DNA from 3 places in the Mesorhizobium sp. P2_D1 genome. Region 2 is predicted to be linked to each of the others. Evidence: predicted binding sites of a transcription regulator. Region 2 holds the regulator's gene; each other region holds the start of a gene.
What was found. Region 2 encodes LexA, which represses DNA repair genes until DNA is damaged. Its sites were predicted from a motif close to TGTTCNNNNTGTGTTCNG; they were not measured.

Region 1 (8,162 bases), on a different contig from region 2:
GTGATGTCGTCACCGGTCTTGGCGTCCTGGACGGTGAACTCCTCGCCCTTCTTGACCATCTCGGCGAGGTCCTCGAGCGTCACATAGGTGCTGGTGCCGGTGTTGTAGAGGCGGCGATTGGCGTATTTCTTGATGATGATCGGATCGTCTTTCGCGGCCATCTGCATCCTCCCCGGGACACCGGCGCCCCCGAGTAAGCCGCCGGTAACGATTGTGCCTTTTTTGAGGATATGCGCAAAAGCCTCACAATTCCAAGCAGTTTGTGCACTGCGGCATCATTAAATGCTGCATAGCAGGCAAAATATGCTGCGCAGCAACGGACAGAGTAGCGCCATCGCAAGGTGCGATGTGCTTGCAGCGCATGGGCGCCATGCCCATTTCCGGTTTGACTTGGGTTCTGGAAAGGGCAAGAAAAGTCCTCAACGACAGAACAACACCCTTGAAGTCTGGAGAAGAAAATGTCCGCTTCCATCGTCATTGCCAGTGCGGCGCGCACGCCGGTCGGCTCCTTCAACGGCGCTTTCGCCACCACCCCGGCGCATGAGCTCGGTGCTATCGTCATCAAGGAACTGCTGTCGCGTGCCGGTGTCGAACCAGGCGAGGTCGACGAGGTCATCCTCGGCCAGGTGCTGACCGCCGCTCAGGGTCAGAACCCGGCCCGCCAGGCATCGATCAATGCCGGCTTGCCCAAGGAAACCACGGCCTGGGGCCTCAACCAGGTTTGCGGCTCGGGCCTTCGCGCCATTGCGCTCGGCATGCAGCAGATCGCCACCGGCGATGCCAAGGTGGTCATCGCCGGCGGACAGGAATCGATGTCGCTTTCGGCGCATGCCCAGCACCTGCGCGCCGGCGTCAAGATGGGCGACTTCAAGCTGATCGACACCATGATCAAGGACGGACTGTGGGATGCCTTCAACGGCTACCACATGGGCAACACCGCCGAAAACGTCGCTCGTCAGTTCCAGATCACCCGCGACGATCAGGACCAGTTCGCGCTCGCCTCGCAGAACAAGGCCGAGGCGGCGCAGAAGGCCGGCAAGTTCAAGGACGAGATCGTCGCCGTCACCATCAAGGGCAGGAAGGGCGACACCATTGTCGACCAGGACGAGTACATCCGCCACGGCGCCACGCTCGACGCCATGACCAAGCTCAAGCCGGCTTTCGACAAGGACGGTACGGTGACCGCCGCCAACGCCTCCGGCATCAATGACGGCGCCGCCGGTGCGGTGCTGATGAGCGAAGCCGAAGCGGTGAGGCGCAGCATCACCCCGCTGGCGCGCATCGTGTCCTGGGCAACCGCCGGCGTCGACCCCCAGATCATGGGCACCGGTCCGATACCGGCTTCGCGCAAGGCATTGGAGAAGGCCGGCTGGTCGGTCGGCGATCTCGACCTGATCGAGGCCAACGAGGCCTTTGCCGCCCAGGCTTGCGCCGTCAACAAGGACATGGGCTGGGATCCCTCGATCGTCAACGTCAATGGCGGCGCCATTGCCATTGGCCATCCGATCGGTGCGTCGGGTGCCCGCATCTTCAACACGCTGGTTTTCGAGATGCGCCGGCGCGGCGCCAAGAAAGGCCTCGCCACCCTGTGCATCGGCGGCGGCATGGGCGTCGCCATGTGCGTGGAAGCGCTCTAGGGATATCACCTGAACGGGCGGCGCGAGCCGCCCGGTCGGTATGCAGTGCCTGCCAAGCCCGACAACAGGGCGATATCAAAATAGGGGAAACGCATGACCAAGGTAGCAATCGTCACAGGCGGATCGCGCGGCATCGGCGCGGCGATCTCGATCGCATTGAAGAACGCCGGCTATTCGGTTGCCGCCAACTACGCCGGCAATGACGACGCGGCGGCGAAATTCAAGGCCGAGACCGGCATCCCGGTCTACAAATGGTCGGTCGCCGACTATGATTCCTGCACCGCCGGCATCAAGCAGGTCGAGGCTGATCTCGGTCCGGTCTCGGTGTTGGTCAACAATGCCGGCATCACACGCGACGCCATGTTCCACAAGATCACGCGCGAACAGTGGAAAGAGGTCATCGACACCAATTTGTCGGGCGTCTTCAACATGACGCATCCGCTGTGGAGCGGCATGCGCGACCGCAAGTTCGGCCGTGTCATCACCATCTCCTCGATCAACGGCCAGAAGGGCCAGGCCGGACAGGTGAATTATTCCGCCGCCAAGGCCGGCGACATCGGCTTTTCGAAGGCGCTCGCCCAGGAAGGGGCCCGCGCCGGCATCACCGTCAATGTCATCTGCCCCGGCTATATCGCCACCGAAATGGTCAAGGCGATCGACGAGAAGGTGCTCAACGAGCGCATCATCCCGCAGATCCCGATCGGTCGCCTCGGCGAGCCGGAAGAGATCGCGCGCTGCGTCGTCTTCCTCGCATCCGAAGATGCAGGCTTCATCACCGGCTCGACCATCACAGCCAATGGCGGCCAATACTTCGCCTGAAGCAATTCACTTCGCCTGAAGCATCCCAGGAAAAGTGTGAAGCGATTTTCTGTCCAGACGGCATAAGCGCCGGTGTGAGTGGCGAGACCGACGGGCCGGCAAACCGGTCCGTCTTTTGCCGGCGGCTTTATGCCTTCGGCCTGCCCCACGCCGGCTGCTGACCCAATCCGGCACGCAGAGGTTAACAGCCACCGGCCGCCTTGTGCAAAAGCGGCTCTGCAACCTGTGGATTCTTGGTGGATAAGCTGTTCGCAACACAAGATATTGGGGTGAACAAAACGGGAAGATTCTGGCATCGCCGATTCGTAGCCGGTTCGTTCCGGCTTTGAGCGGAGTGTTAACGACGACAGCCGGAATCGCCCGTCAAATCCTGAACGCCGTTTAGGAAAGGTTAACAATTTCATAATCTTGGATGAGGCTGACCAAAGCATTCCAGTCGTTCGCCGGCAAAGGTTAACGGCAGAGCTCGCCCTGCATGAAACGGGCCAGTTCGTTGATTCAGCATGTGGTGAGACTCATGGTCACAAAATCCATATGTAGCCGTGAACAAAAGCTGAATCTGGTCGAGTCACTGATTCGTGTCCGATTCGTTCCAGACTCGTTCCAACTGTTAACCCGCAGCCAATCTGGAGCCTGACAGGAGACGACTTCGAGCCGCCGGTGGAACATTCCGCTTTCGCTTCGCGCTCGAAATCCTTATGTGTCGCCTGTCATACGCGCCACTTGAGGCACGCTCCCGACAACGAGAGACCAGAAAGCCTTATTTCCAGGTCGATGAACATCCAGTCGAAACATACCGAGCCGCTGATCCTGTCGGGCCGTGACGTGACCGCCGTGCTTGGGCCGACCAACACCGGCAAGACCCATCTCGCCATCGAGCGCATGGTGGCGCACGAGAGCGGCATCATCGGCCTGCCGCTCAGGCTGCTTGCGCGTGAGGTCTATGGCCGCGTCTGCGAAAAGGTCGGCGCCCACAAGGTCGCGCTGATCACCGGCGAGGAGAAGATCCAGCCGCCCGGCGCCAAATATTCGGTCTGCACCGTCGAGGCCATGCCGCGCGAGACCGACGCCGCCTTCGTCGCCATCGACGAGGTGCAGTTGGCCAGCGATCTCGAGCGCGGCCACATCTTCACCGACCGCATCCTGCACCTGCGCGGCCGCCAGGAAACGCTGCTGCTGGGTGCGGCCACCATGCACGGCATCCTCCAGCGCCTCTTGAAGGGCGTCTCCGTGGTGACGCGGCCGAGGCTTTCGCATCTCGCCTATGCCGGCTCGAAGAAGCTGACGCGGCTGCCGCGGCGCACGGCGATCGTCGCCTTCTCCGCCGACGAGGTCTATGCCATCGCTGAATTGATCCGCCGCCAGCAGGGCGGCGCCGCCGTCGTGCTCGGCGCGCTGTCGCCTCGCACCCGCAACGCCCAGGTGGCGCTGTTCCAGTCGGGCGACGTCGACTATCTGATCGCCACCGACGCCATCGGCATGGGTCTCAACCTTGATCTCGATCATGTCGCCTTCGCCCAGAACCGCAAGTTCGACGGCTATCAGTATCGCAACCTGACGGCGGCCGAGCTCGGCCAGATCGCCGGCCGCGCCGGTCGGCATCTTCGCGACGGCACGTTTGGCGTCACCGGCCAGGTCGATCCGCTGGACGAGGATCTGGTCAAGAAGATCGAAGGCCACGACTTCGACCCGGTGAAGGTGCTGCAGTGGCGCACCGCGCATTTCGACTTCGCCAACCTCGACGCGCTGAAACGCTCGATCGAGACCAACGCCCCGGTCGAGGGGCTGACGCGGGCACTGCCTGCCGTCGATGCGCAGGCGCTCGAGCACCTGTCGCGCGACGAGGATATCCGCGCACTCGCCACCAATGCCAAACGCGTGGAGCTCCTGTGGGAAGCCTGCGCGCTGCCCGACTACCGCAAGATCGCGCCGGCCCAGCATGCCGACCTCATTGCTTCGATCTATACGGACCTCGCCCGGCATGGCCATGTCGACGAAAATTACATGGCCGAGCAGGTGCGCCGCGCCGACACCACCGAAGGCGACATCGACACGCTGTCGCATCGCATTGCCCAGATCCGCACCTGGACATTCGTGTCGAACCGGCCCGGCTGGCTGGCCGATCAGGCACACTGGCAGGAAAAGACGCGCGAAATCGAAGACAGATTGTCGGATGCGCTGCATGAGCGGTTGACGAAACGCTTCGTAGACCGCAGGACTTCCGTCCTCATGCGGCGCCTTAGAGAAAATACCATGCCTGAAGCCGAAATTAGTCCTACCGGAACCGTCCTTGTCGAAGGCCATCATGTCGGCGAGTTGCAAGGGTTCCGCTTCACCGCCGACCAGACCGCCGGCGGCGAAGACGCCAAGGCTGTGCGCACCGCCGCCCAGAAGGCGCTGGCCGCCGAATTCGAGGCGCGCGCCGAACGCTTCGGTGCTTGCGCCAATGGCGACATCGCACTCGGCTCGGATGGCACGTTGCGCTGGATCGGCGCGCCGATCGGCACACTGGTTGCCGGCGAAGACACGCTCAAGCCGCGCCTCGTGCTGCTGGCCGACGAACAGTTGACTGGCCCGGCGCGCGACAAGGTCGCGGCGCGTGCCGAACGTTTCGTCAATTTCCAGATCGAGTTGCTGCTGAAGCCGCTGGTCGACCTGAAGAACGCCGACCAGATTGCCGGCATCGGCCGCGGCATCGCCTTCCAGCTGGTCGAGAATTTCGGCCTCATCAACCGCCGCGACATTGCCGAGGAGATGAAGTCGCTCGACCAGGAGGGCCGTGCAGCCCTTCGACGTCTCGGCGTGCGCTTCGGCGCCTACCATGTCTTCGTGCCGGCGCTGATCAAGCCGGCGCCAGCCGGACTGGTGACGCTGCTGTGGGCGCTGAAGAACGACGGCAAGGACAAGCCGGGCTTTGGCGACGTGGTCCATGCACTCGCCTCCGGCCGCACCTCGGTGGTCATCGATCCCACTTTCGACAAGACCTTCTACAAGCTTGCCGGCTACCGCAATCTCGGCCGCCGCGCGGTGCGCATCGACATTCTGGAGCGGCTGGCGGATTTGATCCGCCCGGCGACCAACTGGAAGCCTGGTCTCGGCCAACGGCCGGACGGCGCCTATGACGGCCAGTCCTTCATGGTGACGCCGCCGATGATGTCGATCCTCGGCGCCACCGCCGACGACATGGAAGAGATCCTGAAAGGTCTCGGCTACCGTGCCGAGCCGAAGCCGGCCGTCGAGGTCAAGGCGCGGCTCGAGGCGCAGGACAATGCCGCGCGCGAAGCGGCGGCGGCGAAGGCCGCGGCTGAAGAGGCCACACGGGCCGAGCAGGCCAAGGCAGCGGAAGCCACGGCGGTCGACGCGGCTGCGGAGGCGCCGGTCGAAGGTTCGGAGCCGGCTGCCGCTGTCGAGGCCACCGCCGAAATTCCTGTCGAAACCATAGCGGAAGCGGCGGCCGAGCCGGTCGCGGAAGAACAACCCGAAGCGCCGGCCGAAGCCACGGAAGAAGCAGCAACCGAGGCCGTCGCCGACGCGGTCGCCAAACCCGTGCTGGCTGCCGAGCCAGAGACGGAAGCCGAACCTGTCGCGACTGCATCGGCCGAGCCAGTTTCCGAAGCTGCGCCCGCGGCTGAAGTGACGTCGGACGAGCCTGTCGTGGTAGCCGATGCAGCCGCCAGCGAGCCCGCTCCGGAAGCCGAGGCCCCAAAGCCGATCCTGTTGTGGCGTCAGGGCCGTTTCGAACAGCGCCCCCGCCATCCCGGCCGCAACAATCGCTCGCGCAACGGACAGGCGCGCGGCCGAAACGACGCGCCTGCGGATGCTGCCGGTGCGCCGGCCGCAGCCACGCCTGGAGAACGTCCTGCCCACGAGGGGCGGCGCGACGGCACCGGCAAGCCGCGCTTCGACCGCTCGAAGTTCAAGCCCAAGCCGCAGGGCGAGGGCGAGCAGCGTCGTGAAGGCCGCCCACAAGGCGAGCGCCCCGACCGACGCGAAGGTCGGCCCGACTGGAAGGGCGGCAGGCCGGATGGCAAGGGTGGCGGCCCCGATCGAGGCAAGGGCGGCGGAAAGCCGACCTTCCAGCCGAAGCCGCGCGAGGAGCGCCCGGTGCGCTTCGATCCGGACTCGCCCTTCGCCAAGCTCGCGGCTTTGCGCGACCAGCTGAAGAAGTAGACTCAGGGCTCGCGTCGATGGTTGCCCCAACGGCTGCCCGAGACCGCCAGCGCATCGACAAATGGCTGTTCTTCTCGCGCGCCGTGAAATCGCGCTCGCTGGCGGCGAAACTTGTGGTCGCCGGCCGGGTTCGCATCAATCGCGACAAAGCAGCGCAGGCCTCCGATCTGGTCAAGCCTGGAGACGTCCTGACCATCACACTTGATCGTCGGATCTTCGTCTGGAAGGTGCTGACCGCCGGCGTGCGGCGTGGTCCGGCCGAGGAGGCACGCACGCTGTACGAGGATATCTCGCCGCCGCCCGCGCCGACGGGCGAAGCCCCTCCCGATGCAATTCCGGCGCTGCGCGAGGCCGGCAGCGGCCGCCCGACGAAGAAGGAACGCCGCCAGACCGACCGCTTGCTTGGTGATGACTGATGGGTCGGCCAAAAAGTGCGCGACGATTTTGGGGCAACGAGACGCACAAAACGAACCCTGAACCCGGCAAACAAGGCACTTCGCGGGACCTGACCGATCCCTACCGGGCCTGCAGTCTGGAATTCCATTTCGGAAACGCCGATGCCGCCAGGCATGGCTGCCCTTGCAAGCTGCGGGCAAAGGCGTTACCTCACGGAAAAAGCCCAACAAAATGGGACGTCCCGGAGCCGACCGATGACCTATGTCGTGACCGACAATTGCATCAAATGCAAATATATGGACTGCATCGAGGTCTGTCCGGTCGATTGTTTCTACGAAGGCGAGAACATGCTCGTCATCCACCCCGACGAGTGCATCGACTGCGGCGTCTGCGAGCCGGAATGCCCGGCCGACGCGATCAAGCCCGACACCGAGTCGGGGCTCGACAAATGGTTGCAGATTAACACCGAGTACGCCGAGAAATGGCCCAATATCACCGCCAAGAAGGAACCTCCGGCCGACGCCAAATCCTTCGACGGCGAGGCCGGTAAGTTCGAGAAATACTTCTCGGCCGAGCCCGGCGAAGGCGATTGACAACAGGTCCGCAAAGGCTGGTATTACGTTGGGTAAGAGACAGGTCACATAAAGCGCCTTGACAGGCGGCGCTTAACTGTGGCCTTCGCTTATGCAGCAAAACCTTGATTCTTCCGACTTTTTGTGTTACATCAGCCAAACATGCCGGTGACACAACGTCGATTTATGGCGCAGACGCCCCAAATCACTGAAAGGTGAAAATCTCATTCCGGACCAGAGCGATCTGGGCCAGGCGGTCGCACTATTGCGGTTTGCCGGTCCCGGCTTTTCCGGATGGGTTCATCTGTTGTGCGGCTAACGATCGGCTTCCCCGATCGCGCGAGTTCGGGCCGGCAGGACGCCGGTACCACAACAAGGAGTTCAGGGCGCAATGGCAACGATAACCCCGCAGAAGAAGTCCACCGCTGCGCGTCACGGTTTCAAGACCGGCGAGTACATTGTCTATCCGGCGCATGGCGTCGGCCAGATCGTCTCGATCGACGAGCAGGAAGTCGCTGGGCACAAGCTGGAACTGTTCGTCATCGACTTCCAGAAGGACAAGATGCGT
Region 2 (8,761 bases):
TCCAGTTTTTTCGCAGCTTCGGTCATTGCAAACTCCTTCTTGTTTCCTCATGCCGGCAAAGGCAAAATTCCGCAGAGCGACACGTCGAAATCACCGCAATGCGCGTATTCGCCACCGCATTCTAGGAGGTGCGTGCCAGATTGGGCCAGGGCCTAATGTTGCACTGCGAAACGCGCCTTTCAATGCCAATCTTCTTGGGCCAGTTCGCTCCTAATCGATTTGATCCGCTATGCGCGCCAGGCTTTCCTCGCGGCCGAGCACGGCAAGCACGTCGAACACACCCGGCGAGGTGCTTTTGCCAGTCAGGGCGGCGCGCAAAGGCTGGGCCACGGCGCCAAGCTTGTGGCCGCCGGCCTGCGCATAGTCGCGCACGGCGGCTTCAGCCGCAGTGGCCGTCCAGTCACCTGACAGGGTCGTCAAAGCTTCGTGAGCGCCGCGCAGGATCTTGCGCGCGTCTTCATTGAGCAGCAGTGCCGCCTTGTCGTCGATCGGCAGCGGCCGGGTGGCAAACAGGAAGGCGGCGCCGTCGACAAGTTCGACCAGTGTCTTGGCGCGCTCCTTCAGGCCGGGCAGCGCTGCCAGCAGTTGCGCCTTGTTCCTGTCGTCGAGGCGCGCGGCCATCGCCGGCCCCCCCTCGAGATAGGGCAGGGTGGCGATGAAGATGTCGAACAGCTCAGCATCGCTCATGCGGCGCATATGGACGCCGTTCAGCGCCTCGAGCTTGGCGAAGTCGAAGCGGGCGGCGCCCTTGTTCACATCGCTGATGTCGAACCAGGAGATCATGTCCTTGATCGACATGATCTCGTCGTCGCCATGGCTCCAGCCGAGGCGCGCCAGGTAGTTCAGCAACGCCTCCGGCAGGTAGCCCATGGCGCGATAGGCCTCGACGCCGAGCGCACCGTGCCGCTTCGACAGCTTGGCGCCATCGGCGCCGTGGATCAGCGGGATATGCGACATGGACGGCACGTCCCAGCCCATGGCGTCGTAGATCACCGTCTGGCGGGCGGCATTGGTCAAATGGTCGTCGCCTCGGATGATGTGGGTGACGCCCATGTCGTGGTCGTCGACGACGACGGCATGCATATAGGTCGGGTTGCCGTCCGAACGCAGGATGATGAAGTCGTCGAGATCCTTGTTGGGGAAGCGCACCTCGCCCTGGACACGGTCGTGCACCACCGTCTCGCCCGTGGTCGGCGCCTTGATGCGGATGGCGCCCTTGGCGCCTGCGGGCGCCTCGGAGGGGTCCCGGTCACGCCACCGGCCGTCATAGCGGGGCGGCAGGCCCTTGGCGCGTGCTGCCTCGCGCATTGCCTCGAGCTCGGCAGGCGTCTCGTAGCTGTAATAGGCCTTGCCCATGCGCACGAGCTCCTCGGCCACCTCGCGATGACGCGGCGCGCGCTCGAACTGCGAGACGGCCTCGCCATCCCAGGAGAGGCCGAGCCAGGAAAGCCCGTCGAGAATGGCTGCGGTCGCGGCATCGTTGGAGCGCTCGCGATCGGTGTCTTCGATGCGCAGCAGCATGGTGCCGTCAGTGTGCTTTGCGTACAGCCAGTTGAACAGCGCCGTGCGCGCGCCGCCTATGTGCAGGTAACCGGTGGGCGAGGGGGCAAAACGGGTGACGACCTTGTCGGACATGAAACTCTCGGAAACCATCTGAAGCGGGGTGTGGTTGCGCGGACTTTCGCGCGTTGCGCGTTCATGTAGCATAGGGTGTCGAGGGCGCAAGGGGCAGACCCGATGGCTGGACGGGGCCGGGGCTCGGATCAGGGCGAGGACGCCGCTATTGGCGTCAGCGAACGGTCCCTGTTTGCGACGCCGCTGCCGGCTGCGTTACCGCTGCCATCACCTCTCGTGCCGGCCCCCGGCAACCCGCCGTTGCAAGCGGATGTCTCCGCCCCCGCTCCTGTTGCCAAAGTTGGCAGGATCGTGCGCGTGCGCCGGCAAATCGGCCGGATATCGCTGCCTCGGCTGCGCCACAGCGTGGCCACGGCAGCGGGCCTGGAGCTTGATCGAGGCGTAGCCTTCCTGCTGGTGCCGGTCTGTCTGGCGATCGGAGCGATCGGCTATTTTTCGCTGACGGTGGAACCTGATTTTGCGAAGCCTGTCGCGGTCGTCGTTCTGACGGGGCTCTGCGCGTTCGTCTCGCGTTCCAGGCCGAAAGCCCATCTTTGTTTCATGGCTGCGGTGCTGTGCACGCTCGGCCTGCTCGCCGGCAAGGTCGAGACATGGCGGGCGGGAACGCAGTTGCTCGGTTCGGAAATCTCGACTCAAGTGACCGGCCGCGTCGTCTCGCTTGACCGAATGGAGTCCGGCCGCATCCGGCTGACCATCGACGTGACGTCGACAGCCAGGCCGAAATTGCGCTATGCGCCGGAGCGGATTCGGCTTTCGGCACGAAAGATCCCGGCAGAGATAACCCCAGGCTCGCTGGTCACCGGCTACGCCAAGCTGTTGCCGCCCACCGGCCCGGTGCGGCCGGACAGCTACGACTTCTCCTTCGACAGCTATTTCGCCGGCATTGGCGGCAGCGGGTTTTTCCTCGGCAATCCAAAGCTTGTCGCCGGCAATGACGACGACATTCCGCTGTCAGCCCGCCTTGCCTCGGGGATAGAAAATGCCCGTGAAGCCATCGCCGACCATATCAGGGGCAGTATCGGTGGCGCCGAAGGCGAGATCGCCGCGGCGCTGATCGTCGGCGTACGCGCCGGCATTCCCGATGAGATCAACGAAGCGATGCGGCGCACCGGCATCTACCACGTCATCTCCATTTCAGGGCTGCACATGGCGCTGGTGGCCGGCACAATCATGATGCTGATGCGCAGCGCCTTCGCCCTGTTTCCGGACTTTTCCGCGCGCCGGCCAGTCAAGAAATACGCCGCGGCCGCCGCGCTTTTCTCGATCGCCGCCTATCTCGTCATCTCAGGCGTCGTCGTTGCCGCAGAGCGCAGCTTCATCATGCTGGCGGTGATGCTGATTGCCGTGCTGTTCGATCGGGCGGCGCTGACCATGCGCAACCTGGCGATCTCGGCGATCGCGGTCATTTTGGTGTCGCCGCATGAAGTGGTCGGCCCAAGTTTCCAGATGTCGTTCGCGGCGACCGCGGCTCTGGTCGGTGCCTATGCCGGCTGGTCTGATCATCGTGCGGCGAAAACGAAACCGCCGCCGCCACGGCGATCTCTGCCTGGCTTTCTCACCAGAAAATTCCTGTTGGCGATGGGCGGCCTTGCCATGACCTCCATCATCGCCGGTTCTGCCACGGCGCTGTTTGCCATCTGGCATTTTCAGCGGGTGTCGCCGCTCAGCCTGTTCGCCAATCTGGCCATCATGCCAAACGTCTCGCTGGTTGTGATGCCTTTCGCCGTCCTCAGTGCGCTTGCGATGCCCTTTGGCGCCGATGGCCCCTTTCTTTACGTGATGGGCAAAGGCCTGACGGTGATGATCGCCATGTCCGGATGGATTTCCCAGCGCTCGCCGGTCGACGCGGTCGGGTTGATTTCGCAGCAGTCCGTCCTGCTGGTTGCGATTGCCTTGGTCATCGCGACGATGGCCACGACATGGCTGCGGCTCGCAGCCCTTCCGTTCGCGCTTGCCGGCCTGTTGACCGTCTCGGACACGCGCGCACCGGACGTGCTGATCTCGGAGGACGCCCGGCTGGTTGCGCTGCCGATCGGGGGTGGCGAACTCGCCGTCAGCCGGGCACGCCCGAACGAATTCACGGTCGACAACTGGAAACGCGCGCTGACATCCGAGACCATCGTCATACCGGAGGTGTTCAGCAAAGGAGACGGGCAATTCGAGATAGCCGATGCCGCCGAGCTGCCGTCGGGAGCGCCTTTCTATTGCACATCGGGCATTTGTCTCGCCAAGCATCCATCCGGTGCGATCATCGCGCATGTCGAAGACCGAAAGGAGGCCTGGATGGCCTGCGGCTTCGCCGACCTGATCGTCATCAATGACGCCACGGCCTATGACCCCTGTCACAATCCGCTAGTGCTCGTCATCACCAAGCGACAACTGGCCCGCAAGGGTAGCGCGGCCGTCTTCTTCGATCGCCAATCGGCCACCGCGCCTGCGACGATCAGCTTCGCGGTGGACAGCCCATACCGGCCCTGGCACACGCAGCGCAAGTTTTCGCGCGAGGCGAGGGGCCTGCCACCCTACCGCAAACCCGAAAAGCCGGTCGCAAGCCCTGCTCAGTAGCGCCTGATCAGCCCGACGAGCTTGCCTTGCACCTTGACCCTGTCCGGTCCGAAAATGCGGGTTTCATAGGCCGGGTTGGCGGCTTCGAGAGCAATCGAGGCACCCTTGCGGCGGAACCGCTTCAGCGTCGCTTCCTCTTCATCCACCAGCGCCACGATGATCTCACCAGGGCTGGCTGTATCGGCGTTGCGGATGATGACGGTATCGCCGTCGAAGATGCCGGCCTCGATCATCGAGTCGCCCTTGACCTCCAGGGCATAGTGTTCGCCGCCCATGATCATGTCCGGCGGCACCGAGATCGAATGCGTCTGGTGCTGGATGGCGTCGATCGGCACACCGGCCGCGATGCGTCCCATGACCGGGATCGACACGGCGGAAACCACGTCGTCGTCATTGCCGGCCGAAGGCATCCGCGAAGACGCAGGCTTGAGTTGCCGGCCAAGGCCGCCTTGACCGAGGCTGCCCTGGATGACGCTTGGCGAGAACTTCTTTGCCGCGTTGAGGCCTGGCGCGATCGAATCCGGCAGCCGCAGCACTTCCAACGCGCGCGCCCGATTGGGCAGGCGGCGAATGAAGCCGCGCTCCTCCAGCGCCGTGATCAGCCGGTGTATGCCGGATTTGGAGGCAAGGTCGAGCGCTTCCTTCATCTCGTCGAAGGATGGCGGAATGCCGCTTTCCTTGAGCCGTTCGTGGATGAACATCAGCAGTTCATGTTGTTTGCGCGTCAGCATGGCAGCCCCCAGGTTACCCAAAACCAGAATCGGAAAAACAAACCCAGAACAAACACTATCTGTTCCAGTTGTGTTCCGCAACCGTTTAAAGTTTAATGAACTTGTTAAGGCGGCTGAAATTATTCGGCGCCCCGGCAGTGGGTCGCTATCGACGCTTGCCTGCCACCGCCGGGCGCTTGGTTGGATTGAAATTGCTATGGTTAATGGCCTGCTGCCCACCCTGTGTCGGGCTTGGCCTCGGCTAATGCTGGAGCTCGACAAGGGGGCTCGGTTCACTTCACCGGTCGTGGCTCCCGTGAACGAAAGGGAGCCAAAATGCCAACTTTGGCGGAGGAATTGCCCATATCGTTCCTCGCCGCATTACCGCTTGTTTGTGCTGCCGTCGCCGGCATGGACATAGACATGCAGCGTGTAGCCGATGTGGGCAACCATCAGGGTTTTCGCGCGCTCGATGTCGCGATCCAGCGCCGCTTCCATGAGCGCGGTATGATGTTCGATCGCGACGGCCTGGCGCAACGCCTCCATGGCCTCTTCGTGGCCGTACAGGAGACCGGCGGCCGCCCGCAAGGTTGGCGCCAGGCCAAGAAAGCGGTGATGGCGACGCAACTGATCCGCGATCGTGGAGTGGAAGGTCAGCAGCCAGGGGGACGCCGCCGCGCTGAGCAGTGCCGCGTGGAAAGCCTCGTGCTTTTCATCCCATTCGTCGACCACTTCGTCGGACGGGTCGTCGACCGCGGTCCTGCTGCGCGACAGCCGGTAGTGGGCAGCGACGACGGCGTCCTCCCATTCACGGCCGCCTTTCTCAATCGATTCCTGGAGCAGAGGCAGTTCAACCACCAATCTGGCGCGTGACAGATCTTCCAACTCGTTGCGCGAGACCGCGGCGACGGCAAAGCCGCGATTGCTGATGGCGGTCACCAGGCGCTCGGCCTCTAACCGCGAGAGTGCCTCGCGCAGCGGTGTCCAGCCGATGCCGTAGCTGTTGCGCAACGCGCTGAGCTTGAGCGGCGCGCCGGGCTTCAGACGGGTGGTGAGGATATCGCGGCGCAGCAACCTGTAGGCTGCCTCTGTCTTCGAGAAGTGCTCGTCGTCCAGCATTGCCGACCATCCGTACCAATTGGTCGGGTGATTATATATGAAAGCCTTCCATTTCGTAAATTATATATAATGTTTGACAAGACCCAAGGGACTGCCCATGATCGCCTACGGTTTCGCCTGATATGTTCATCTGAGCACGCCCATGCGCGGGGATAGTCGACCATGAATGCAACTCCCGATCTCGCTGCAATCGAGGCGATGGATGCCGCGGACCCGCTGCGTTCCATGCGCGATCGTTTCGTCTTGCCGCAAGGGGTGATCTACCTCGACGGCAATTCGCTTGGCGCGGCTTCTCCCGCCGTCTTCGACGAACTGAACAAGGCCGCCACACAGGAATGGGCGCAGGACCTCATCCGTGCCTGGAACACCGCCGGCTGGTTCGACATGCCGGTCGAGCTCGGCGACCAGCTCGGACGCCTGATCGGCGCCGCGGCCGGTCAGACTGTGGTCTGCGATACGACGTCGATCAATATCTACAAGGTGCTGCATGCGGCGCTCGCGATGCGTCCGGACCGGTCGGTCATCGTCGCCGAGGGCGACAGCTTCCCGACCGATCTCTATATGGCCGAGGGCGTTGCTTCGACGCGGCCGGGTACGGTCCTGCGGCTCGAGGGCGTCGACGCGCCTGATATCGAGGAACTGATCGACGAGCGCGTCGCCGTTATCCTGGTCAACCACGTCAACTACAAATCCGGCCAGTTGCGCGACATGGCGGCGCTGACGCGCAAGGCCCATCAGGCTGGTGCGCTGATCGTCTGGGATCTCTGTCACACCGCCGGCGCGCTGCCGGTCGAACTCGACGCTGCCAATGCCGATTTCGCCATCGGCTGCACCTACAAGTACCTCAATGGCGGCCCGGGTTCGCCAGCCTTCATCTATGCCGCACAGCGGCACCACGGTGATGTCTATCAGCCGCTCAGCGGCTGGTGGGGGCATGCGCGGCCGTTCGCCTTCGAACAAGGCTATGCCGCAGGCACCGGCATTCGCCGGTTCCTGTGTGGCACGCAGCCGGTGTTGTCGATGCGGGCGCTCAAGGGCGCCCTGGACCTCTGGAACGATGTCGACATGGTGGCGGTGCGCCAAAAGAGCATCGGGCTGACCGATCTGTTCATCCAGCTGGTCGAAGCAAGGTGCGGGGCGTACGGGCTCGAGCTTGAAAGCCCGCGTAACGGCAACGAGCGCGGCAGCCAGGTGTCATTCATCCACCCCAGCGGCTACCAGGTGATGCGGGCCTTGATCGAGCGCGGCGTGATCGGCGATTTCCGGGCGCCTTCGACCATCCGCTTCGGCTTCACGCCGCTCTATATCGGCTACAAGGATGTCTGGCAGGCGGTCGACATGCTGGAAGACATCCTGCGCACTGGCGTCTGGCAAGACGCGCGTTTCGCGGTCAAAACCGCGGTGACCTGAGAAGCTAGAGCCGGGTGCGAACTGTCCAGAGTTCCGGAAACAGGACGACCTCGAGCATCTTCTTCAGGTAGGACGCACCCGACGTGCCACCGGTGCCGCGCTTCAGGCCGATGATGCGTTCGACCGTGGTCACGTGATTGAAGCGCCAGCGGCGGAAATAATCCTCGAAGTCGACCAGTTTTTCAGCCAGCTCGTAGAACATCCAGTAGCGCTGCGGGTCGCGGTAGACTGTCTGCCAGGCGACCAGGACCGCTTCATTCTCGGTGCGCGTCTCACGCCAGTCGGTACGGTTGGCGTCAGCACCGATGTCGAATCCGTTGCGGGCGAGCAGCAGCAGCGCTTCGTCGTAGAGCGACGGTTCGGCCAGGATCGCCTCAAGCTTCCCGGTGAGGTCCGGCCGGTGCTTGTGCGGGCCGAGCATGGCGAGGTTGCGGTTGCCGGCCATGAACTCGATGGCGCGATACTGCCAGGACTGGAAACCCGAGGATTGGCCGAGCGCGTCGCGGAATTCGGTGTATTCGCTGGGTGTCATTGTCCGCAACACGTCCCAGGCATTGTTCAACTGCTCGAAAATGCGGGCGACGCGCGATAGCATCTTGAAACTCGGCTCGAGGCGGTCGGCGCGGATCGAGCGTATCGCGGCACCGATCTCGTGCAAGGCAAGCTTCATCCACAGCTCAGAGGTCTGATGCTGGATGATGAACAGCATCTCGTCATGCGCCGACGACAGCGGCGTCTGGGCTTCCAGCACTTTCTCCAGGTGCAGATAGTCGCTGTAGGACATGCGCTCCTTGAACGACATCTGTGCGCCTTCGGAGGCCGGATCGTATGGCTCGCTCAACTGATTTTCTCCGTGCGCAGCCGGAAGCGCTGGATTTTACCGGTCTGCGTCTTGGGCAACGCAGCAATGAACTTCACAGATCGCGGATATTTGTAGGGCGCGATCGTCGCTTTGACATGGTCCTGCAGGCGCTTGATGGTCATCGCGTCAGGTGCCACACCTTGCACCAGCACAACATGCGCCTCGACGATCTGGCCGCGTTCGGCATCCTCAGCGCCGATGACAGCGCATTCGGCGACGTCCGGGTGCGCCAGCAGCGCTGCCTCGACCTCGGGGCCGGCGATGTTATAGCCGGCGCTGACGATCATGTCGTCGGAGCGGGCGGCGAAATGGAAGAAGCCGTTTTCGTCCTGGGTGAAGGTGTCGCCGGTGAGGTTCCAGCCGTCGCGAACGTACTCCTTCTGCCTGTCGTCGGCCATGTAGCGGCAGCCGGTCGGGCCGCGCACCGCCAGCCTGCCGGTCGCGCCGCGCGGCACCTCGT
Region 3 (14,639 bases), on a different contig from region 2:
TACATCTCCGAGCTCGCCGTTTCCCAATCGGCGCAAGGGCTCGGCATCGGCAAAGGCCTGATGGACGAGGCACGGCGGCAACTCGGACCGTCCGTTGCCATCAGCCTGATCTCCATGCCCGACGCCGTCGGCTTCTACGAACGCATCGGCATGACGCGCATGCCCGACGCCTTCTGGTTCTCCCGCAAGCGCTGACATTTTTTCCCCGTGACCGCGTCCAGCTGCCAACAGCGTAAGAACTTGCGGCTTGACATGCAACCAAATGGTTGCATATTAAAGACATGAGCATGGATGCCGTCTTTCGCGCCTTGGCCGACCCGACACGCCGGCAATTGCTGGACAACCTCCATGCCCGGAACGGGCAGACGCTGAACGCGCTGTGCGCGGAGATGGACATGACACGCCAGGCGGTGACCAAGCACCTGGCGATCCTGGAGGAAGCCAACCTCGTCACCACGCTCCGCAAGGGACGCGAGAAGCAGCACTACCTCAACCCGGTTCCGATCAACGAGATCGCCGAACGCTGGATCGGCAAGTTCGAGCGCCATCGGCTGGATGCATTGAGTGACCTGAAGAAACGCCTCGAAAGGGAAGACTGATGAGCAACAGCTTCGTTTACGTGACCTACATCCGCACCACGCCCGAAAGACTCTGGGAGGCGCTGACCGATCCGGAGTTCAACCGGCAGTTCTTCCTCTGCTCCCATCAGGAGAGCGAGTGGAAGGTCGGCTCCAGCTGGAAACTGATCTTCCCCGACGGCCGCGTCGCCGACAGCGGCGAGATCCTCGAAATCGACCCGCCGCGACGCCTGGTGATCAAATGGCGCAATGAATGGATGCCGGAGGTCAAGGAAGACGGCTACACGCGCTGCACCTTCGCAATCGAACAGGACGGCGAGTTGATGAAGCTTGCCGTCACCCACGAGGCCGACGGCCCGCACCGGCTGATCCCGAATGTCTCCAAGGGCTGGCCGCTGGTGCTGGCAAGCCTCAAGAGCCTGCTCGAGACCGGCAAGGGTTTCGAGCGCCCGCCATCGAAGGGTTGAAGCTTGGTTTCAGCAGCGAAACAAACTTTTGGAGGCACCTATGCTGCATGTCCCTGTCGTCCACAGCATGACCAATGGCGAGACCGTCATGGCAAGCGCCGACATCGGCGCACCCGCCGAGCGGATTTTCCAGGCCCTGGTCACGGACGAGGTCGAGCGCTGGTGGGGGTCCGCCGACACCTACCGGATGGTCGATTGGTCGGCCGATCTTCGCATCGGCGGCCGTTGGAAGGTCACCGTTCGAACGGCAGACGGCAGGGACCTGCCAGAGAGCGGCGACTTACTCGACATCGAGGCGCCGCGCCGGATCGTGCAGACGCGGGCCTATGAGTGGGACCATCCCACGCTTGGCCGGCGGCAAACGACGGTCGCCTGGCTGCTGCAGCCGATCGCCGATGGCACGCGCGTCACCATCTGTCATGGCGGCTTTACCGGCTTGAGCGACGCGGCGGCTGAACACGCCGAGGGCTGGGGCAGGGTGCTGAACTGGCTGCAGGTGTATTTTGACGCTGGGAGATTGGCCGCGGCTTAGCCGACTCGTGGCGGTGCATTTGATGTCGGCGGGACAGCATCCCCTCGGGCCTGCCGGCCATCTCCCCCGCAAAGAGGGGGATTACACGCTCAATCGCTGTCACCAATCTCGAAATGTGACAGGGGTGACGCGGCGTCGAAGCTGTCATCTCCCCACTTGCGGGGGAGATGGCCGGCAGGCCAGAGGGGGGGTGGGCGGGAACTCGGCGGGAACGGCATGTTCCCAACGCCTAACACCTCAAATCACATTCAATTCTCTAAACGCCCGCCCTTCCGCAACCCGGCCATAGCCAAACGCCGAGCAATCCACCGTGCGGTAGCCGCCATGCACGATCAGCTCGGCCAGCGCCTTGCCGACGGCCGGCGCCTGCTGCAGGCCGTGGCCGGAAAAGCCGTTGGCGAACAGGAAATTCGTCACCTGCGGATGCGGGCCGATCACCGCGTTCTGGTCGAGCGTGTTGTAGTCGTAGTGGCCAACCCAAGCGCGGGTCGGCTTGATCGCCTCGAAGGCCGGGATGCGGGTGGCCAGCACCGGCCAGATCACCTCTTCGAACAGTGGCCAGTCGACATCGAAATCCTGGGGATCGGCGGGCCCGTCGCCCTCTTCCGGCTCGGCACCAGCGGTGATGTAGACCGAGCCTTCCGGCCTGAGCCAGATGCCGCTCGGGTCGACCAGTAGCGGCATGTCGGCATATTTCTCGCGCGCCTCGAAGACGAAGACGTTGCGCTTGCGCGGCTCCACCGGCAGCGCCAGCCCGGCCATACCAGCCACCTTGCCGGCATTCGGCCCGGCGGCGTTGACGACGATGCCCGCTTCCAGCGTCTCGCCATTGTCGAGGCTGACGCCGGTGACGCGGTCGCCTTGCCGCTCGATGCCGGTGACGTCGGCGGTGATGAAATCGATCTTCTTCTCGCGTAGCGCCTTGCGGAACAGCATCAGCATCGCATGCGCGTCGAACCAGCCCTCGCCGGTCCGCCCATAGGCGCCGGCGGTGATGCCTTCGACCGACAGCCAGGGGAAGCGACGCACCAAGGCGTCGGCATCCTCAAGCAGGATGTCGGCGCCCTCGGCGATCTGCGCCTGGTGATTGGCTTTCAGGATCGGCAGCCCGTTCTCGCCGGCAAGGATGAGATAGCCGCCTTCGTGGAAGCCTATATCGGCATCCGCGCCGAACTCGTCCTTCAGCCGCCGGAACAGTTTCAGCGTGAACTGCGACAGCCGGATGTTTTCCGGGATCGAGAATTGCTGGCGGATCGAGGCGCAGGACAGCGTCGTCGCCGCATGGGCAAATTGCGGATCGCGCTCGATCAGCGCGATGGAGCCCGAAAACCCCTCCTCGCGCAGATAGTAGGCGATCGAGGATCCAACGATGGCCCCGCCGATGATGACAATGTCGTAGCGCACGCTTTTTATGCCCTTTCCGGTTCGAGCCGCTGATTGGGGAGTCACGCGGTTGGCAAGGTAATCTCGAAGCGCGTGCCGCGTTCGGAGTCAACCAGCTGGATCATACCATCATGCGCTTTCAGGAGGGCCAGCACGATGCCGAGCCCCATGCCGGTGCCGCCGGAATCGCGCCGCGTGGTGAAGAATGGTTCGAAGATGCGCGCCCGGTTGCTCGGCGAAATGCCGGCGCCGTCGTCGCTGACCAGGATGGACGCCTTGCCGCCGGTGCTCGCCACGGTGACCGACACCTGCGTCGCGCCGTGCCTGGCTGAATTGTCGATGAGATTGGCAAGCACGATTGCCGCGTTCTCAGCCGATATGCGCAAATCGATCTCGCCGCCGGCCTCGACACGAACCGCCAGCCTGTTGTCTACAGGAAGCAGTGCCAGCGCTGCGCCGATCGAGGTACTTTCACCGCTCGGCGCCAGATTCTCGGCCCGCGCCAGGTCGAGCAGCCGGCGCACCAGCAGATTGAGCCGCCCCGCATCGGTGACGATGTTGTTGGAGAAGCGCTGCCGCTCGGCCTCGTCCATCGCCGAACCGGAATCGCGGAGCAGCTCGGCCGCACCCTGGATCGCCGTCAGCGGCGATTTGAGCTCATGCGACACATGGGTGGCAAAGGTCTGGATCGAGTCCGATCGCGCCTGCAGCTTTTCCGCCATGTCGAGGAAGGCGGCGGAGAGCTCCGCCATTTCATAGGTGCCGTGGTGGTCGAGCGGCTTGATGGCCTGGCGGTCGCCGGCGGCGATGCGCTGGGTGCGGTCGATCAGCGCATAGATCGGCCGACTGACGGTGCGCAGGAAGACCAGGCCGATGAGCAGCGTGCCGCCGAGGATGGCGATCGCAGCCAGGGTCACCTTGCCGCGCTCGCCATAGAGATGCTTGACGATATTGTTGGGCGTCCGCGACACATAGACCACGCCGGCGACCTTACCGTCTATGGCCACCGGCAGGGCGACAAAGACACGCACCTTGGTGCCTCGGCTGACCGAATAGAGCGGTGGCGCCGGCTGGTTGGGAATGCGCAGCCGCAGCGCACTGGCATAGCGGCCGGCAAGGGCCTCGCGCACCTCTTCAACCCCGTCAAGCGATTGCCCGACCTCGCCACGTCCGGCAATGACGACGCCGGTGGGGTCGAGCAGCCGGAAGCCGGCCAGCGTGGTTTTCTGCGTGGCATCGAGAACACCGGACAGGCGCGCGCCGATGGCGGCGAAGGCGGGATCGATAGTGGCAGGCATCGCCGCCGGCCGCGTCGGCAGCACGGTGTCGGAAGCGAGATCGAGCTGCGGCTCGATCGGCCTGTATAGCGGGTCAGGGACGCTTCGGCTCGCATCCCCGTTTGCCCGCGCCATCGGCGCGCCGAGTTTTTCCGGCGGGATGCCGGCGTCGCGCACGTCCTGCGCATAGATGGCGGCGATGGCGGCACCTTGCGCGATCAACTCCGCTTCGGTCTGGCGGATCAACTGGTTCTCGTAGAGCCGGAAGAAGAACAGGCCGACCAGCGGCAGTGCCATCACCAGGATCAGGATGGCAACGACGACCGTGGCAAGGCGCGGCCGCCATTTGCGGCCGATCCATTTGCGGGAGGCCGTCAGCCGCATCGGCCGAGCCGGAAGCCGACGCCGTGCACGGTCTCGATAGCATCCAGGCAACCCGCCGCCGCCAGCTTGGCGCGGATGTTGCGGATATGGCTGTCGACGGTGCGGCCGGCGACATGGATGTTGGCGGCATAGGCGTTTGCCATCACCGCGTCGCGGTCGAGCACATGCGTCGGTCGCGCCAAAAATCCTTTCAGGATCGAGAACTCGATCCCGGTCAGGGCAAGCGGTTTGCCATCGAAGCTGGCGGCGTGGCTGGCCGGCGCCAGAGCAAGCTTGCCATGCGCGAACTGCCTGTCGTCGGCCGGTTCGGGCGGCACCGGGCGGGCGCGCCGCAGGATGACGTTGACGCGGGCGACCAGCTCTCGCGGGCTGAACGGTTTTGTCACATAGTCGTCGCCGCCCATTTCGAGCCCGAGGATGCGGTCGATCTCCTCGTCGCGCGCGGACAGGAACAGCACCGGCACGTCGGATGTGCGCCGCAGCCGCCGGCAGACCTCCAGCCCGTCCATCTCCGGCATGCCGATGTCGAGCACGACGAGATCCGGCGCGCGGCGTCCGATCTCCTGCAAGGCGGCGGCGCCGTCGGCCACCCCAAGCGTTTTCATGCCGGCCTTTTCCAGCGCGAAGCAGATCACCTCGCGGATATGCGGGTCATCGTCGGCGACGAGGATGTGATGCGGCATCGGTCAGCGGCCCGGCAAGGAAGGTTGCGAAGGCTGAGGAAGCACGAGCGACCCCTTGCTGTCGAGATAGCGAAGCAGGCGCCAGTCGCGAAAGCTCCAGGCCCGCCAGTTTTCCTGAATGGTGCGGTACCAGTCTTCGTCGCTGCCGCGCCGCCCTGCCAGTTCGCGGAAGACCGAATTGTTGGCGGCTCGACTCTGATGATCGAGGAAGCGATCCATCGCCGGAAACGCACCCGGGCCGAGCGAGCGCAGATACCAGGCGTCGAGGGAAATGCCCTGGCCGGTCATTTCGAGGGAGTGGTCGACATTGTAATTGGCGATCAGCGCGGCGAAATTGATGAAACAGCCGGCATAAAGCGTCAGAGATAACGTCAGAAGATTGGCGGACAACAGCCATTCATTGGATTTTCCGAGCGCGATGCGGGCTATGATCAGGGCAAGACCTGATGCCACCAGCCCCATCCAGACGAAAGCCGCGATGCGCCAGTAGGTCAGCGCGTAGATGCCGACATAGAGATCGAGCCGCAGGATCGACGAGATGACCAGCATGATGTTCTGCGCCACCCAGGCATAGACCAGCCGGCGGATGAGCGGATCCCCCGATGTTTCGCTTCCCGGCCTGAGCGCCGCCAGCACGAAGCCGGCGGCAAGCAGCGCGGTGACGATCAAGGGATAGGCGCCGCGATGCGCGTAAGCCGCATAGCTCAGCCCATCGGGCAGCGCCACCCCGCCCCACAGATAGGTGGCGTCGAGCCCGGTCTGCAGCGCAAACAGGATGTTGAAGACAACAAGCGCGCGCAGGATGGCGGGTTTGCCGAACAGGATATCCCCGATGGTGGTGATTTTCTCAGCTTGAGTGCTGACCACCGCCAGCGTCGCGCGAGGGATGCGACGAACCAGACGCGGCAGGCGTGGCCGCAGAAAGGCCCAGACACAGACCAGCACGAACAGCCAGAAGGCAATCCTCGTGAGCTGGATGAGATCGAGCAGCTTAAGAAGGTCGATCAGCGACAGCCAGTAGTCGATGACCGGATTGGCGGCGCCGAACAGCGCCAGGAAGACGGCGCCCAGCGTCAGCGGCATGGCCCAGACGGCGATCGCTGCCAGCCGGACGCGGCGCCGGCCGAAGCGACGCGCCGTCCTGCGCCAGCGGATGAAGTCGTTGGCGAACCGGAACGGCGCCGCCAGTCCGAACAGCGCGATCTGGCCGGCAATGCGAGCGATGCGATGGCGCAGCCGCCCGCTCAGCGAGAGCGCGAAGACGACCAGGGCCGCAAGCGCGATCGATACCGACAGAGCGCTGACATTTTCGGCGAGCGGCAGCAGCGCGACAAGCAGCGCGGTGGGCTTGATCCACAGCCTGCCGTCGCTGAAGGCGGCGGGATGCAGAGCCACCACGGAGGCGGCAATCAGGATGGCGAACAGGAAAACCGTGATGCCGGCTGGCTGGCTGTAAAAGAGAAAATCCGCCAGCGCGACCAGCAGCACTGCAACACCGAAGCGGGCGCAATAGCTCGGTACCGCGGAGAAGAATGCTGTCATGACCTGGCCCTCCTGACGGCTTCCAGCCAGACGGTCGGCGGGCACTTGCGGGCAAAAGGGATGAGGATCGCCACGGGATTCGCGCGTGGCGGATCGACCAGCCACCAGCCCTCGCTACGCAGCCGGTAAGGAAGGGACCAACGGGGTTTTGCTCGGTTTTGCATGCTGCCTGTCTCGCAGGCTGGCAGGGAGACGGCGGGGCGGATCGGAGGAGGTTTTCCGCAGGCGTGTGCAGTTTTCGTGCAGGGCTGGAGACGACTTGCCTCGACCATCCACAGACGGCATAGATCAGCCATGGAAACCTATCGTCCGCGCCGCTCGGTGCTCTACATCCCGGCCTCCAACGACAGGGCACTGGCCAAGATCGCGCAGCTTGCCTGCGATGCCGTCATCATCGACCTCGAAGATGGCGTCGCTCCGGCCGACAAGATCGCCGTGCGTGAAAAACTGGCCGGCATCTTCGCCAACCGCCCAGCTGCCAACCACCTTGGCCGCCGCTGCGAGATGGTGGTGCGCATCAATGCACTGGCCAGCGAATGGAGCGCCGACGACCTTCTGGCTGTCGCAAGCTGCGAGCCCGACGGCATCCTGTTGCCCAAGGTCGACACGCCGCGCGACCTGCTTGAGGCCGGCGATGTGCTCGACGACAATTTTGCTCCCGACAGCGTGAAACTGTGGGCGATGATCGAGACGCCCAAGGCGCTGCTCAACATCGGCGCCATTGCCGAACTTGGCCGCGATCCGGCTTCGCGCTTGGCTTGTTTCGTTGCCGGAACGAACGACCTGCTCAACGGCACCGGCGTGTCGGCGACTCCTGACCGGCGCTACCTCGTGCCGTGGCTGATGCAGATGGTGCTGGCCGCGCGCGCCGGCCGCCTCGACATTCTCGACGGCGTCTCCAACGATTTTCGCGACCTCGACGCCTTCGCCCATGAATGCACGGAAGCGGCGGCCATGGGGTTCGACGGCAAGAGCCTCATCCATCCGGCCCAGATCGAAGCGGCGAACCTGGCCTTCGCGCCGTCCGCTGAAGCCGTGGCCGAGGCACGCCTGGTGAAGGATGCCTTTGCGCTTCCGGAAAATGCCGGCAAGGGCGTGATTGCGCTGAATGGAAAAATGGTCGAGAGGCTGCACTTGGCGCAAGCTGAAAAACTGCTAGCGAAGGCGGCGGCCATCGGCGCATGATATCGCCTGATGCTCGCGGGCTAAGGGCACTCACGACAGGAATTGACGGATGAAACTCTACCGCTTTCTCACTGGCCCTGACGATGCCAGCTTCTGCCACAAGGTGACTGCGGCGCTGAACAAGGGCTGGCACCTGTTCGGCTCGCCGACCTATGCCTTCGACAAGGAGGCCAAGACGATGTGCTGCGGCCAGGCCGTGGTCAAGGATATCGACGGTCAGGAATATGGGCCGGATACCAAGCTGAGTGATTGGTAGGCTTAGCGATTGGTATAGTCCCACGCTGGCGGGACAGCGCCCCCCTTTGTCCTGCCGGACATCTCCCCCTCAAGGGGGGAGATCGGATGGCGTGGACGGCTTTCGCTAATTTTCAGCGTGGAAGAAAAGGAGCGGAGGTTGAAACTGCCAATCTCCCCACTTGAGGGGGAGATGGCCGGCAGGCCAGAGGGGGGCGCGAAGGAATGAGACGCCAGTTCTTGTGCGCAAGCCTCTGACGTTCTACTCAGCCGCCTCTTCGATCTTCTCCATATCATCGTCCGAGAGGCCGAAATGGTGGCCGATCTCGTGGATCAGCACGTGGGTGACGATGTCGCCCAGCGTTTCCTCGTTTTCGGCCCAGTAGTCGAGGATGGCGCGGCGGTAGAGCGTGATACGATTCGGGCCTTCGCCGGTCTGCGGATTCCAGCGCTCGGCGATGCCGCGTCCCTCGAACAGACCGAGCAGGTCGAAGGGCGTTTCCAGCGACAAATCGTCCATGATCTCGTCGGTCGGGAACTCGGCGATCTGGATGACGATCTCGCCGGTCAGCTTGCGAAAATCCTCCGGCAGATGGGCGTAAGCCTCCAGCGCCAGGAACTCCATTTCCTCCATCGACGGCGAAAGCTCGTCGTGCCAGCTGCGGGTCTTGTAGATGCGGGCCATGCTGTGTCCTTTGATCCCGGCATATAGGCTTTCGCGCCGCAATCGGCAAATGGCGGGGGCGGCCCACGCCTCCGACAAGCCCCGGGGCAGGAATAAATTCCCCATGACTCCGCTTGACTCTTCCAGCACCCTCTGGAATCTATAGGAACATAACAGGAACAATTGTGAGTGAAAGCTGACCGTCATGGCGATGACCGCCGTGGCGCGGGAGACTGTTTTTGCCCTGCGCCGCCAGATCGCGAAGATCAAGGGAACGCTGCCCGAGCGCCTGCAGGCGCCGGCCGCCGCGGCTCCCGATGTTCGCGTCGACGCCGGCCCCAGCATCGATGTGACGATTGTCCGCCGAGGCGTTGCCACGGCGCTGCCGGATGCGTTCCTGTCCACCGGCGTCGAGCGGCTCGATGCCGCCCTGAGCGGCGGCCTGCCGAAAGCCGCCTTGAGCGAGATCCATGGCATTGAAACCCGCGATGCCGGAGCCGTCGCCGGCTTCGCTCTGTCGCTCGCAAGCCTGATCCTCAAGCAGACGCAAGGGTTGCCGGTGCTCTGGATCGGCACATCGGAGATTTTTCGCGAGGCCGGCTTTCCCTATGCCAGGGGGCTTCATGCCTCGTTCGGCATCGAACCCGAGCAATTGCTGTTTTCCGAGGCGCCAAAACTTGTCGATGCGCTGTGGGTCGCCGAGGAGGCCGCCCGGATGACGGCGCTCGCCGCCGTCATCCTCGAGATCCGCGGCAATCCGCAGCGGCTCGACCTGACCGCGACGCGCCGGCTGCATGCCCGGGCACAGAGTGCCGGCCGGCCGGTGTTCCTGCTGCGGCAGGCTGCCGAGCCCGAACCGACGGCCGCACCCGTTCGTCTCATCGTCGCGTCGGCACCGGCGGTGCCGCGCGACACCATCGTCGGGCCGCTCGCCGGCTCGATCGGCCGCCCGGCCTTCACCCTCACCATCGGCAAGAGCCGCACGGCCCTGCCTGGACAATTCACACTGGAGTGGAACCCCGATGAACGCGCATTCGATGAAAGATGGGGCGACGAAAGAAGGGGCGAGGAAAGAGCAAAGAATCCTGTCGCTGTGGTTTCCCTATCTCGCGGTCGAAAGGATCCTGCGGCAGCGTCTGGGGCGGTCCTGGCGTTCCCGGCCGTCGGATCACCTGCCGCTGGTGATCAGCCACCGCAAGGGCAACGCGCAGCGTATCTCGGCCCTCGACGAGCGGGCTGAGGCGCTGCACCTGAAGCGCGACATGGGCATCGCCGATGCGCGCGCCATGCATCCGTCGATCGACATCGTCGAGGCCGATCCGCAAGCCGATCGCCGCCTGCTCGAAGGCCTTGCCGACTGGTGCGACCGCTACACCCCGCTGGTGGCGCTGGACGCAACGGACGGCCTGTTTCTCGACGTCACCGGCTGCACCCATCTTTTCGGCGGCGAACGCGCCATGCTGGACGACATCCTGTCGCGCTTCTTCCATCAGGGTTTCGATGTCCGCGCCGGGCTTGCCGCGACACCGGGCGCGGCCTGGGCGGCGGCACGCTTTGCCAGTGACCGCATCGTCGCAGGCGGCGAGGAGGAGGCGCTGCTCGCACCCTTGCCGCTGGCAGCCCTGCGCATCGAGCCCGCGACCCGCACCAGCCTGGAAAGCGTCGGCCTGCGCACGGCGGGCGCCGTCATGGCGGCACCGCGCGCGCCGCTTGCCCGCCGCTTCGGCGCCTCGCTGCTTTTGCGCCTCGACCAGGCGCTTGGCCGTCTCGACGAAGCGGTGTCGCCGCGCCTTCCCGTCGCGCCGCTTTCGGTCGAACGTCACCTCAGCGAGCCCGTCACCCTGACCGAGGACATCGAGCGGCTGGTGGGCATGCTGGCGGCGGCATTGAAGACCGACCTCGAGCGCCGTGGCGAGGGCGCCAGGATGCTGGCGCTGCTTTTGTTTCGCGTCGACGGCGCCGTCAGCCGCATCGCCATCGGCACCTCGCGGCCGATGCGCGAACCCCCGCTGATCCAGAAATTGTTCCATGAAAGGCTGGCCGCGCTCGAGCAGGATATCGATGCCGGCTATGGCTTCGATCTCGTCCGGCTCTCGGTGCTGTCGGCCGCCGCCTTCGACATGCAGCAGGCCGACCTTGCCGGCGAAGTGACCGATGACGGCGCCGACATCGCGCTGTTCGCCGACCGTATCCGCGCCCGGCTCGGCGAGGGCGCGGTCCTGCAACCGGTCACTGTGGAAAGCCATCTGCCGGAGCGCGCCGTCGCCACGATCCCCTTCACCGAGGCCCCGCGCCGGACCACGCCGCCGAAGAAGCCGGACCGGATGCAGGCGCCGATGACCATCTTCCCGCCGGAACGGCCGATCCGGCTGTTCCGCTCGCCCGAGCCCATCGAGGTGCCGGCCACCGAAATGCCGGAGGGCCCGCCGCTGAACTTCCGCTGGCGGCGTGCGCTCTACAGGGTGACGCGTGCCGAGGGACCGGAACGCATCGCGGCGGAATGGTGGCGCGAGCCCGCGAGCGACGAGGCGGCATCGACACGCGACTATTTTCGCATCGAGGATGCCGACGGCCGCCGCTACTGGCTCTACCGGCAAGGCCTCTATGGCGGCTCCCAGGTGCCGCCACGCTGGTTCCTGCATGGGGTCTTCGCATGAATGCGCTGACCGTCATTCCCTATGCAGAATTCGGCATCCAGTCGAATTTCTCCTTCCTGCGCGGCGCCTCCAAGCCGGAGGAACTGGTGGTCGCCGCCAAGCTTTTCGGCTTTTCCGCGATCGGACTTGCCGACCGCAACACGGTGGCCGGCGTGGTGCGCGCCTGGCAACAGGCCAAGGTCGAGACGCTCTCCTACCATCCCGGCTGCCGGCTGGTTTTCGGTGACGGCACCCCTGACATTCTCGCCTATCCGCAGGACCGCAAGGGCTGGGGGCATCTCTGCCGCATGCTGACGCAAGCCAATCTGCGCGACGAGAACGAGAAGGGCGCCACTCTTCTCCAGCGCAGCGACTTGCTCGAATGGGGGGACCTGATGTCGCTGGCGGTCATGCCCGATCTGACGGCGGGGGCGGAAGACAGTCTCGCCTTGCTTCGCCAGCTCAAGGATCGTTTCGGAAGAAATCTCCGTCTGGCCGTTTCGCCGGACTATGCGGGCAATGACCGTTTCCGGATCGAGCAGGCAGCGGCGTTTGCCGAAAATGCCGGCATCCCGCTGATGGCGACCAACGACGTTCTCTATCACACGACTGAGCGGCGCCCGCTGCAGGACGTGCTGACCGCGATCCGCCTCAACACGCCCGTCGCCGAGGTGGGGCTGCAGCTGGCCGCCAATGCCGAGCGCCATCTGAAGCCGCCGATGGAGATGGCGCGCCTGTTCCGCAGGCATCCGCAGGCGCTGGCCGAGACCTTGCGCTTTGCGCAGGAGCTGACCTTCTCGCTCAGCGACCTCCAGTACAACTACCCCGACGAGCCGACGGAGTCCGGTCTCGGGCCGCAGGCCGAGTTGGAACGGCTGGCGCGGGAGGGGGCAGCCAATCGTTATCCGGCGGGGGTGCCTGCGTCCGTGATCAAGCGCATAGAGGAAGAGCTCGCTCTGATAGAGCGCCTCAACTACGCCCGCTATTTCCTGACGGTCTACGACATCGTCAAGTTCGCGCGCGGCCAGGACATCCTCTGCCAGGGGCGCGGTTCGGCCGCCAATTCGGTCGTCTGTTTCTGTATCGGCATCACCGAGGTCGGGCCGGACAGGATCGACACGCTGTTCGAGCGCTTCATTTCCGAGGAGAGGAACGAGCCGCCCGACATCGACGTCGACTTCGAGCATGAGAAACGCGAGACCGTCATCCAGTACATCTATACGAAATACAGCGCCAAGCGCACCGCACTCGCCGCCGCCGTCATCAGCTATCGCGGCCGCTCGGCCTTGCGCGAAGTGGCGAAGGCCATGGGCCTCTCGGAGGATGTCAGAAGCGCATTGTCGAGCACGATCTGGGGCTGGTCGACCTCCGAACTTGGCGAGAAGGAGGCGCACGCTGGCGGCATCAACCGCGCCGACCCGCTGGCAAGACTGGTGATTGAGCGCTCCAACGAGATCATGGGCTTTCCCCGCCATTTGTCGCAGCATGTCGGCGGCTTCGTCATCACCAGGGACCGACTCGACGAGATCGTGCCCATCGTCAAGACGGCGATGGACGAGCGCAAGATGGTCGAATGGGACAAGGACGATCTCGACGCGGTGAAGATCCTGAAAGTGGATGTGCTGGCGCTCGGCATGCTGACCTGCCTGCAGCGTGCCTTCGCCCTGCTTAGGGATCACTATCCAAACGCGCGAGATAAATATGGCCAACCCTATGTGCTGGCCACCCTGCCGCCGGAGGATAAGCAGGTCTACGACATGATCTGCCGCGCCGACACGCTCGGCGTTTTCCAGATCGAATCCCGCGCCCAGATGTCGATGCTGCCGCGTCTCCAGCCACGGGATTTCTATGACCTTGTCATCGAGGTGGCGATCGTGCGGCCGGGTCCGATCCAGGGCGACATGGTTCACCCTTACCTGCGCCGACGGCAAGGCAAGGAAAAGGCCGAGTATCAAAAGCCGGAGCTGGAGGCGATCCTCAGCAAGACACTTGGTGTGCCCCTGTTTCAGGAGCAGGCCATGAAGATCGCCATCGTCGCGGGCGGTTTCAAGCCGGGGGAGGCCGACGAACTGCGCCGCGCCATGGCCACCTTCAAGCGCACCGGCACCATCGGCAATTACCGCAAGCGGATGATCGACGGCATGATTGGTAAGGGCTACACGAAGGACTTCGCCGAGCGCTGTTTCAAGCAGATCGAGGGTTTTGGCGAATACGGCTTTCCCGAAAGCCACGCCGCGTCCTTCGCCCTGCTCGTCTATGCCTCCTGCTGGTTCAAGACCTTCTACCCCGACGTGTTCTGCGCCGCGATCCTGAATTCGCAGCCGATGGGGTTTTACCAGCCGGCCCAGCTCGTCCGCGACGCGCGCGACCATGGCGTCGACATCCGCGACGTCGACGTCAATTTCTCCGTCTGGGACTCCACGCTGGAGAAAGCATCCTTCGATCCGGACCGCATCCTCCCACGCCATGCCGAAATGCGTGGTGTCATCAAGACAAATCATGCGCTGCGGCTCGGCTTCCGCCAGATCAAGGGCCTGTCGGAGGAGCGCATGGACGCTTTCGTCAAGCGACGCGGTTCAGGCTACGAGTCGGTCTGGGATGTCTGGCTGCGCTCCGGCCTCGATGTCGACGAGATCGAAAAGCTGGCGCAGGCCGACGCCTTCCGTTCGCTTGGCCTTGATCGTCGTGAAGCCTTGTGGGCGGTGCGCGCGCTCGACGGCAAGAGTGCTGCCGAAAAGCTACCGCTGTTCGACCAGCCGGCGATCCGCCTGCGCGAGCTGGAGCCGGAGACGAAGCTGCCCAAAATGCCGCTCGGCGAGCATGTCATCCATGACTACCGTTCGCTCGGCCTGTCACTGAAGGCGCATCCGGTCGCCTTCCTGCGCGAGCGGCTCGACCGGGCCGGCGTTACGCCCAATGCCGGATTGCCATCCGTGCGCGATGGCAGGCGTGTCTCGGTCGCCGGCCTCGTGCTGGTGCGGCAGCGCCCCGGCAAGGGCAACGCGATCTTCCTGACGCTGGAGGACGACAAGGCCGTCGCCAACATCATCATCTGGCAGAGAACCTTCGACCGC

Region 1: the regulator LexA is predicted to act here: its motif matches at 3,045-3,062, upstream of AC1D0I_RS16190 (helicase-related protein).
Region 3: the regulator LexA is predicted to act here: its motif matches at 9,094-9,111, upstream of AC1D0I_RS01140 (ImuA family protein).

What each region holds. Positions count from the first base shown of each region.
Region 1 is NZ_JBFUDZ010000019.1:86,853-95,014, reverse strand. Features, by position in the region: gene phaR (polyhydroxyalkanoate synthesis repressor PhaR) at 1-161, opposite strand, end outside; gene AC1D0I_RS16200 (acetyl-CoA C-acetyltransferase) at 459-1,637, shown strand; gene phbB (acetoacetyl-CoA reductase) at 1,731-2,456, shown strand; gene AC1D0I_RS16190 (helicase-related protein) at 3,231-6,626, shown strand; gene AC1D0I_RS16185 (RNA-binding S4 domain-containing protein) at 6,644-7,042, shown strand; gene fdxA (ferredoxin FdxA) at 7,277-7,615, shown strand; gene AC1D0I_RS16175 (CarD family transcriptional regulator) at 7,986-8,162, shown strand, end outside.
Region 2 is NZ_JBFUDZ010000038.1:27,753-36,513, forward strand. Features, by position in the region: gene gltA (citrate synthase) at 1-26, opposite strand, end outside; gene gltX (glutamate--tRNA ligase) at 211-1,635, opposite strand; gene AC1D0I_RS23630 (ComEC/Rec2 family competence protein) at 1,738-4,200, shown strand; gene lexA (transcriptional repressor LexA) at 4,194-4,931, opposite strand; gene AC1D0I_RS23640 (GntR family transcriptional regulator) at 5,292-6,029, opposite strand; gene kynU (kynureninase) at 6,192-7,439, shown strand; gene kynA (tryptophan 2,3-dioxygenase) at 7,444-8,280, opposite strand; gene AC1D0I_RS23655 (AMP-binding protein) at 8,277-8,761, opposite strand, start outside.
Region 3 is NZ_JBFUDZ010000001.1:202,241-216,879, forward strand. Features, by position in the region: gene AC1D0I_RS01085 (GNAT family N-acetyltransferase) at 1-195, shown strand, start outside; gene AC1D0I_RS01090 (ArsR/SmtB family transcription factor) at 288-599, shown strand; gene AC1D0I_RS01095 (SRPBCC family protein) at 599-1,045, shown strand; gene AC1D0I_RS01100 (SRPBCC family protein) at 1,086-1,577, shown strand; gene AC1D0I_RS01105 (NAD(P)/FAD-dependent oxidoreductase) at 1,815-2,981, opposite strand; gene AC1D0I_RS01110 (ATP-binding protein) at 3,023-4,621, opposite strand; gene AC1D0I_RS01115 (response regulator) at 4,612-5,304, opposite strand; gene AC1D0I_RS01120 (DUF4153 domain-containing protein) at 5,308-6,846, opposite strand; gene AC1D0I_RS01125 (HpcH/HpaI aldolase/citrate lyase family protein) at 7,141-8,031, shown strand; gene AC1D0I_RS01130 (DUF1737 domain-containing protein) at 8,081-8,287, shown strand; gene AC1D0I_RS01135 (metallopeptidase family protein) at 8,528-8,950, opposite strand; gene AC1D0I_RS01140 (ImuA family protein) at 9,135-10,169, shown strand; gene AC1D0I_RS01145 (DUF6504 family protein) at 10,111-11,586, shown strand; gene AC1D0I_RS01150 (error-prone DNA polymerase) at 11,583-14,639, shown strand, end outside.